Regions from separate parts of the Propionimicrobium sp. PCR01-08-3 genome, predicted to be linked through region 1. Evidence: riboswitches for the same ligand, from Rfam matches in the RefSeq annotation. Region 1 holds a riboswitch; the other holds the start of a gene.

Region 1 (4,475 bases):
CGTCATCTTCGTCAGCACGGGCGGACTGACCGGCGCCGAGGGCGGAGTAGCGGTCGGCACCACCGTGCTCGCTCAACGGCTGCTCGAATCGGTCTTCGGTGACGAAGCCGTGCGCAAGCTGGCGAAGACCGCGAAGGAAGAACTCGACGCGCGAGTGGAAGGCCTGATGGCAGGCGAATTGGTGCGGTTCACCCGGGTCATCGACGAATTGGGCGTCGGTCCCGACGATGCCGAGGCGGTGCGGCAGGCCGTGCTCTCCGTCGAGAAGGCACGCACCGGGGGAGCGTCCTTGCCGAAGGGCGCATCGATGCGTCCCGACGAGATCGAGGCGCCGGGGCAACCGGCGGCATTGCCGCGGAGCGCAGGCCGCTCGCCGGTTGAACTGGAGCAGCTACCCGCAGATAGTGGAGAGATCGTCGACGCAGAACTTGTGCCCGACGAGAAGGAGGGCGGTGAACAGTGATGGCCAGAGCAAAACATTCCGCCGATTCACTCGCTGCCCGCATCCAGGCTCTGGACGAGGCCGCCGACCTCGCCGCCGGGCGCCTGAGCGCAGGCGCGGTGGAACAAGCCCGAGGAGTCACCCGCAAGGCCGATCGCAGACTTGCAATGGCCGGTGACAGCACGGTGATAGCGCTCGCCGGGGCGACCGGGTCGGGAAAGTCGAGTCTTTTCAATGCGATCTCGGGAACCAGGCTTGCCACCCCCGGCATGAAGCGTCCGACCACCAACAAATCGATGGCCGCCTACTGGGGGTCGAAGCTGCCTCAGGACCTGCTGGACTGGCTCGATGTGCCGCAACGGCATCTGGTGCAAGGCGACGATCCGGCGCTGGGCGGCTTGGTCTTGATGGACCTGCCCGACCACGATTCGTCGGTCACGTCTCATCGGGACGAGGCAGACCGGCTGGTCGAGCTCGTGGACATGTTGATCTGGGTGGTCGATCCGCAGAAGTATGCGGATGCCGCCTTGCACAACAACTATCTGCGTCCGTTGGCAGACCATGCCGACGTGATGATGGTCGTGCTGAATCAGGCCGACCGGCTGACTCCCGAACAGCTGCACGAGACCATGCGTGACTTGCGCGGGCTGCTCGACGCCGAGGGATTGTCGAAGACCCCGTGCGTGGCGGTGTCGGCGTTGACCGGCAGAGGCATCGAGAACCTGCGCAAGACGATTTCTGCGACGGTGCGCAGCAAGGCGTCGTCCGCGAACCGGCTGTCGTCCGACATCGCGAGCGCGGCCCGGAGGTTGAGCGCGGAATATGGCGACGCCAAGGTCGCCGCGAAAGTGCCGGACGCGAGAGCCCGCGAGCTGAACAAGTCGCTGGCCCAGGCCGCCGGGTCCCAGCTGGTCGGCGATGCCGTGGTGAAGTCGATGCGCCGCCGTGGCGGATTGGCAACGGGCTGGCCGGTTACCAAGTGGCTGAGCCGTTTTCGTCCGGACCCGTTGCGGATGCTGCACCTGGATGCCGGGCGCCACAAGAAGAGAGCCGCCGAGATCGAACCGGTCTCGGTGCCACACACCAGCCTGCCCACTGCCGGAGGCGTCCAGATTGCGCGGGCAGAAACGGCGTTGCGCGACCTGGCGTCCGCCGCCGGTGACGGTTTGCCTGAGGGATTCTCGGACGCGGTGCGCGAGGCGACCATTGCTCATAGAGCCGATCTGCCGGACGAACTCGACCGCGCGGTGGCCTCAGCCGACCTGGCCATGGATCGTGGCCAGGGCTGGTGGAAACTCGTGCAGGTGCTGCAGTGGATCATCTTCTTCGTCGCCGTGATCGGCGGCGGCTGGCTGCTGCTCGATATGGTGCTGGGCTATCTTCAGCTTCCGCGGATTCCGTCGGTCATGGTGGGCAAGATGGCTCTGCCGACATTGTTCTTGCTGGGCGGGCTGGTGCTCGGGCTGCTCGTGGGGCTGTTGTCGCGTGTCGGTGTCGAACTGGACGCCAGAGCCAAAGGTGCCCGCGCCGAACGCGTGCTGACCAGGGCAATCGTCAATGTGGTGGACCGGTTGGTGATCTCGCCGGTGGACGACGAGCTGGACCGCTTCAACCGGGGACGAAAGCTCGCCAAACGCGCCATCGGGTGAGACCGTGCTAGCGTGAGCCACGCACGGGAGCCCGCAGCAGGGCTGAGAGGGAGGATAAGCCTCCGACCGTCGAACCTGATCTGGATAATGCCAGCGCAGGGAGGCGACCAAACAAATCCGTGCCTGAGATTGAGCGAATGACTGCGGGCGACCGCAGCCCATTCGCGCGATCTTGTGACCCGCAGGGGAGGCGCACTGATGGATACCGACGACCAGTTGGCCGTCATAGCAAACGGCTGGCCGGCCATCTCGGATGCCGATCTGACGCATCTGTTCAACCACCTGGCACGGCGATCCCAAGTTGCCGGAGAACCACGGGTGACCAGGCGCAGTGATCGTCCGATGGCCTCGGCCGCGCTGGCGTTGCTGCCGGATGACAGCGAGATCTTCGTCAAGCGCTACTCGCCGGCCTTGATCACCTCGGAGCAGCTGGAGGCCAAACACGGCTACGTGAATCGCCTTGTCGATCTCGGATTCCCGACCGTTCAATTCCTGAGCTTCGACGACGACTCGACGGTCTTCGACGATGGACGGTGGCTGTACGAGGCCAATCCGAAGGCGCCGGGTGAAGACCGCTATCGTGAGCTGACCTCATGGCTGCCGCCCAAGACCAGAGCCGAGATGGTCGAAATCGGACGCATCGCGGGTAGGCTCCGCGAACTATCCGCCGAGATCCCGATCGTGGATCTGTCGGCTTCTCGGGCCGGTTCGAGCGATGAGACTGCGGGCTCGACTATTCGAGATCGGCCGCTGGGGCATGGGCAAGGCCGGTCACCGGGCCTTGGATGGGAGCAGACACCCGATCAGAGGCGAGGTCAGCTACCTGATCCTGGGCTCGCGAGATTGAACACCGTCTACCAGACCAAGGTGCGATTACTGCTAGGGGAGCCTTCGGACGATGATGTGGACGCCTGGCTTGCCGCGCATCCGGGCGTCCGGTCATATCTGGAAAAGACCGGGCGTGATTTTGCCGCCGACTTGAGGCTGGCGTCCCCGTTCGCCGACCGGCTGGCCGAACTCGGGAGCGGGCCGCAGGCCTGGACCCATGGTGACCTTCATGCGTCCAATACCTTGTGGCGCGGCGATCAGATCACGTCGGTGATCGACTTCGGGCTGGCCTGGCCCAATCCACCGCTGCTCGACTTGGCGATGGCGATCGAGCGACATGCCATCGACTGGCTGGCGATCACTGCCGGGGATGGCGAGGCTTGGCGTCCCGACGTCGTCGACGATGTGATCGGCGGATATCGGCAGGCCTACTCGTTGCCTGCGGCAGAAGGCGAAGTGCTCGCCGACTTGGTGGCCTGCTGTCAGGTCGAGTTCGCGTTGACCAACATCGAATACGCGAGCCTGGCGCCGGTTGATCCCTCGGTGGCCGATTGGAGCTACGAGATCTACTTCCGTGATCATCTGCGTTGGTTCGGCACCGATGCCGGACGCCGCTTCGCCGAGGCGGTGCGAAATGCCGCGACATGACGGTGCGATGCCCATCACGAGCGACAGCGAATCGGCCGCCGAACGAGAACAACCACCTCAAACCCAACGAGTTTTCAAGGAGAAACGAATGAAACCCATACGCCTGCTGCTATCGGGGCTTCTGGCGCTGCCGGTGGCACTGGCCGGCTGCGCCACCGGCGCTGGCACCGACACGGACCAGACTTCGTCCGGCCAGGCGGGCGACGAGGTGAGCATCGTGCTCGACTGGACGCCCAATACCAACCACACCGGCATCTATGTCGCGCAGCAGAAGGGCTACTACGCCGACGCGGGCATCGACCTCGATGTGCTCGGCTATTCGCAGGCCGGCGTGGAGTCGGTGATGGGGTCGGGCGGCGCGGATTTCGGTTTCTCAGGGGTGGAGACTCTCGCCGCCGCGAGGGCCTCCGATCTCGATCTGACAATGGTGTTCAACCTGCAGCAGCGCTCGTCCTACGGTGTGGCGGTGCGCCAGGATTCTGACATCGAGTCCCCGAAGGATCTGGACGGCAAGACGCTTGCCGCCTACGGTGCGGGAGCGACGAGTTTCGCCACCACGCAGATGATCCAGGCCGATGGTGGCGAGGGCAATTTCGACACCGTCGTGGTCGGCACCGGGGCCTTGGACGCAGTGGTCGCCGGCCAGGCAGATTTCGCCGAAGCGCTGGCCACCTGGGAGGTGCTGCAGTACGAGCTGCAAGGCGACGAATTCCGGATGTTCTTCCCGGACGACTACGGGGTGCCGACTTCCCCGGCGCTACTCGGGATCTCGGCGCGTTCCGAGCTGATCGCGGACAACCCGGACCTGGTGACCCGTTTCGTGCAGGCGACCGAGAAGGGCTACGAGTATGCGGTGGACAATCCCGACGATGCCGCACAGATCCTGATCGACGCCAACCCGCAGGTCA
Region 2 (4,475 bases), 1.5 Mb from region 1:
CAGTAAGAACCGCAACCTTCGTTCTTCCGAACCGCGGGCGCCTCTACCAGGCTTTGTCTACTGGTGTTGCCGCCTGTCAGCAGCCGGAAACCCGCTCAGGACGTTCCGGACAACTGCGCCGGGGTCGGACGCGGCCATGATCGCGCGGACGAGCGCCACGCCGGCGATACCTGTCGCTGCCAGCGCCGGCACATCTGCCGGCTGCACATCGCCGATCGCCACGATCGGCAGGCTGGTCGCCTCCACCAAGGGGCGATAGCCTGCCATGCCCAAGGGCGTGCGTCCGGAATCTTTGGTGGGCGTCGGACGAAAGGGCCCGGCCCCGACGTAGTCGATCACGTCGGCGAGTTTGTCTGCTGCCCGCACCAGTTCGAGGGTGCCGGTGGTCATTCCGATGATCGCGTTCGGGCCGAGCATCGCGCGGGCATCGCGTGCCGGCAGGTCATCTTGTCCCAGGTGGACGCCATGCACCGCCGCGCCCGAACGCATCGCGGCGTAAGCGACATCGGCCCGGTCGTCCACCACTACCTTGGTGTGCGGATTCGCCGCGTGCACGGCATCGGCCGTGTCCACCGTGAGGTCGAGCAATTCCCTGGCAGTGATGTCCTTCGCACGTACCTGAATCATGCCGGCGCCACCAGCGGCTGCCTGGGCGGCCACCTCGACGGTCCGGCGATCGGTACCCGAGGTGACCAGATAGCAGCGCAGGTCGAAATTCGCGGAGTGGTTCGGCATCGGCGGCCTTTCTCGGAGGATTTGTGGTTATTCGCGGACAGGGGATTTTCTACGGGATTGGCGCTGCGAGCGCCGCTGCCTGCTCGCCGACCTCGTCCAGCGCATCGAGCAGCGCCGCGCGGAAGGTACCCGGGCGCGGGGCTCGGGCGGCGGCGATCTCACCCGCGATATTCATCCAGATCGTGGCTGCCAGCGCTGCCTGTAGGTGATCACCGGTAACGGCAACGCAGGCGGCGGTGAGGCCGCCCAGCAGGCAACCGGTGCCGGTCACCCGCGACAGCAGCGGATCGCCTCGGTGCACGTGCCGGTCGTCACGGCCATCGGTGACCAGATCGACCGCACCGGACACCGCGACCACCCCGCCTGTTCGTGCGGCGACCTGGTGGGCGGCCTCGGTCACCTGCAGGGCCTGGGTACCGATGCTCGCGTCTGCCCCGCGCCCGCCTTCGCCGCCGGTCAACGCCACGATCTCGGACGCGTTGCCGCGCACCACGGCGGGCCGGGAATCGAGGAGTCGCCTTGCCAGCGGCGTGCGTACCGGGGCGGTTCCGATGGCGGTCGGGTCGAGCACCCACGGCCGCCGGTCGCGCAGCGCAACCTCGACGGTGGCCGGAATCCCGGTCATGGCATCGGTGCTGAGGGTTCCCAGGTTGATCAGCAGGGCGTCGGCGATGGTGTCGACTGTGGGTGCCTCCTCGAGAGTCTCGGTCATCACCGGACGCACACCGGCGGCGAGCAGACCGTCAGCGACGATGCCCATCGATACGGCAGCGGTGATGCAATGCACCAATGTGCTTCGCTGACGCACCTGCGCGATGATCTGTGCGACCGATCCCAGATCGGCGTCGTTCGCCAAGTCCAGAGAACTCATCGGGTGGCTCCCATAGCAACGCTGTCGATGTCCGCTTCGATGTCTGCAGAGCTCAACTTCGGCCCCATCAGTGCACCGACGGTGACCAGGATTCCACCGACGGCCACCAGGCCCATGATCGCCGGATGCGATCCGAAGACGCCCTCCAGCAACGGAAGATAGAAGGGATAGAGGGCGGGGATGATCAGCGAGAGGCTGTATCCCATGCCGTATCCCGTCGAGCGCACCTCGGTCGGGAAGCGCTCCGACAAATAGCAGGCGATCGGGCCGTAGGCGGCGACGGTCGCCACCTGCAAGGCGGCCGCGAGCAAGGCGGCGCGTCCGAGGCTGTGCGAGTTCACGGCCGCCCACCACAAGAACGGACCGAGCACCGCTGAACTGATTCCCCAAGTCACCAGCAGATTGCGGCGTCCGGTGAAGGTCGACAGATGGCCTGCTACCGCCATCGCAATGGCCTGCGCGAACGAGGCAATACCCATTGCCACCGACACCTGGGTGGCGGGCAACCCGGCGTCCGACGCGAGGCGCGCCGTCAACAAGATCACCGTGGTGTTGGTGAGCAGCCACAGACCGGTCATCATGGTGAAGACCTGCCAGAAAGCGGGCGCCTAGCGTCCGAAAAGCACCTCGCGAACCCCGGCTTGAGGGCGGGCCGGCGCCTTCTTGGCATGATGAAACACAGGCGCATCGGCCACCCGCGAGCGGTAGTAGGCGAGCATGCCCAGCGAGAAGCAGGTGCCGATCACGAACAGCAGCCGCCAACCCCACGCGGCATAGCGGTCGGGTCCGAGAAGGACCAGAGACCCCGCGACCGCGAACGCGATCGAGCCCTGTGCCCAGGGCGCCATCGACAAGATCAGCCCGCTCATCAGGCCGCGCCGGTTGGGCTTCGACCACTCCATGGCCAGCGGAATCGCTGCCGAATACTCACCGGCGACGAAGATGCCGCCGAGAAAACGCAGCAGCAGGATCAGGGCGATGGTGCCGATGCCGATCAGCTCATAGGTTGGCATGCAGGCGATCAGCAGTGCGCAGGTGGCGGTGCCGGTGATGGCGACCTTCGTGGTGCGGGTGCGTCCGAGCTTGTCGGAGATGCGTCCGAAGATCATGCCGCCGAGCGGACGCCCGAGCATCATGGCGATCACCACCAGCGCTCCGGTGCTGGCTGCGACGGTGGGGCCGGCGAGTATCACCAAGGCGGGGGCGAGCGCGGTCAGCGGCAAGAAGACGTGCACGTTGTCGATCCAGTTGCCGATGACTCCGGCGCGCAGGGCGGCGCGTCCCTCGCGGGGCATCGAAGACTGCATGGCGATCTGGGTTGCGCTGGGCGGATCGTCGGCGATGAAGGTCGAGGACGATGAATCTGTTGGTTGATAGGCAGAGGTATCCAAGGCGGACAATCCCTTCGCTAGTACGAACTAGAGCAGGTTCCACGGGTGTGATCTCAGCGCCCATTGGGGCACCCCGTGTCCACCGCCCAGTATGGCACCGCGGGTGAATGGGTGAAGCGGATTCTCCGCGATCCGGCGCTTGCGCGGCAGCACCAGGGCTCGTTCGCTCGCATTGGGCGCGGGCGAAACCTCAGATCGGGATGACCAGAGACCCGTCGCCGAAAGAGATGGGTTGGGTGAGTTCGTGGTGATCGACATGTGCCCGCCAACACTGCATCTGGTAGGGCAGACGCAGCTCCGACATGCGAGCGGCGCTATCGAGAATCTGGTTCACTTCGCTGATCAGATGCCGTTTGGTGGCGTCGTCCAGTCCGCTCACCTGACGTTGGCTCGAAACCATCTCGACCAGATCGCGGCGGGCGACCGGAGCCCACAGCCTGAACTCGCGGCGCTCGATTCGCGGAAAGTACTTGCTCGTCAGGAGGTCTTCGTGGCCGCCGCCTCCGCTGCCTGACATGGCGTCCGGATCGATGGTGCGCATCAAAGTGATCAATCGGCGCACCCACGGCACTGTGTCGTCCCGGACGATTTGCCAGCCGGCGACCCAGCCGCCGGCCTGGAGTGCACGGCTGATCTGGCCGTGAGCCTGATGTGCACTGATACGGGGACGACCGGGTTGCGAGCGCCACGGGCCGCCGAGGAGTACTACATGTGCTACGCAGGGCTGGACGGGAAGCTCGTCCGCGCGTCCGACCATCGCGATGAGGGCCTCGCTCGCGGGGCGGCCGGCAAGAAGCTGACGGCAGCGCTGGAGGTCGGGATCGATTGCGACAACTCCGTGCCCCTCCTTGACCAGCCGGTTGACGATGCCCCGCGAGCAGCCGAGAGCGACGATGCGCACCGGCTCGTCGCCCACCAGCCACTGCAAGGCTGTGGGGGGCAATGAGAGACGACCGACCGCTGACATGGAGACCACTTTAGAGCCGATCCGATGATCTTCGAACTGCTGGCGAGAGTCTGAGTTCTATGAAGGAACCGGTTCGTCCGATGCATGAAGCACGCGCTCAATGAACGCTGCGACTCCGTCCTCGGTATTGGCCGCGATGATCTGGTCGGCTGCCGCCAACGCATCCGGGGTGCCGCTGGCGACCGCCACACCGAGCCCCGCCCAGGTGATCATCTCGACATCGTTCGCAGAGTCGCCGATTGCGGCGACTTCACTTGTGGCAATTCCATGACGGGTGGCCAGCAGCTCAAGCGTGCTGGCCTTGCTGACTCCGGCCGCCGACATTTCGATGAACGGCACACCAGATGTCGTGGGGTTGACGCCCGCATGTGACGCCCGCTGACAGATCTCGAAGAGCTCGTCCAAGCCGATGCTTGCGTGCCGGGCGATGATCTTCACGGCGTCCTGCGCCCACAATTCATCCAGTGATATCTCGTCGAGGTCGTCGGGATTGCGTCCGTGATTGCCCGGT

What was found. A riboswitch is a leader RNA that binds a small molecule or an ion and turns the genes downstream of it on or off. The one in region 1 is predicted to bind thiamine pyrophosphate.
Region 2: another riboswitch for thiamine pyrophosphate. It lies ahead of QQ658_RS11410 (MFS transporter); the one in region 1 lies ahead of QQ658_RS03585 (phosphotransferase enzyme family protein).

Annotation. Positions count from the first base shown of each region.
Region 1 is NZ_CP127390.1:749,912-754,386, forward strand. It holds gene QQ658_RS03575 (dynamin family protein) at 1-463, shown strand, start outside; gene QQ658_RS03580 (GTPase) at 463-2,091, shown strand; TPP riboswitch at 2,105-2,211, shown strand; gene QQ658_RS03585 (phosphotransferase enzyme family protein) at 2,290-3,567, shown strand; gene QQ658_RS03590 (ABC transporter substrate-binding protein) at 3,656-4,475, shown strand, end outside.
Region 2 is NZ_CP127390.1:2,468,126-2,472,600, reverse strand. It holds gene QQ658_RS11430 (EamA family transporter) at 1-6, shown strand, start outside; gene QQ658_RS11425 (thiamine phosphate synthase) at 58-735, opposite strand; gene thiM (hydroxyethylthiazole kinase) at 785-1,606, opposite strand; gene QQ658_RS11415 (MFS transporter) at 1,603-2,187, opposite strand; gene QQ658_RS11410 (MFS transporter) at 2,215-2,997, opposite strand; TPP riboswitch at 2,989-3,083, opposite strand; gene QQ658_RS11405 (methyltransferase) at 3,188-3,964, opposite strand; gene QQ658_RS11400 (Cof-type HAD-IIB family hydrolase) at 4,022-4,475, opposite strand, start outside.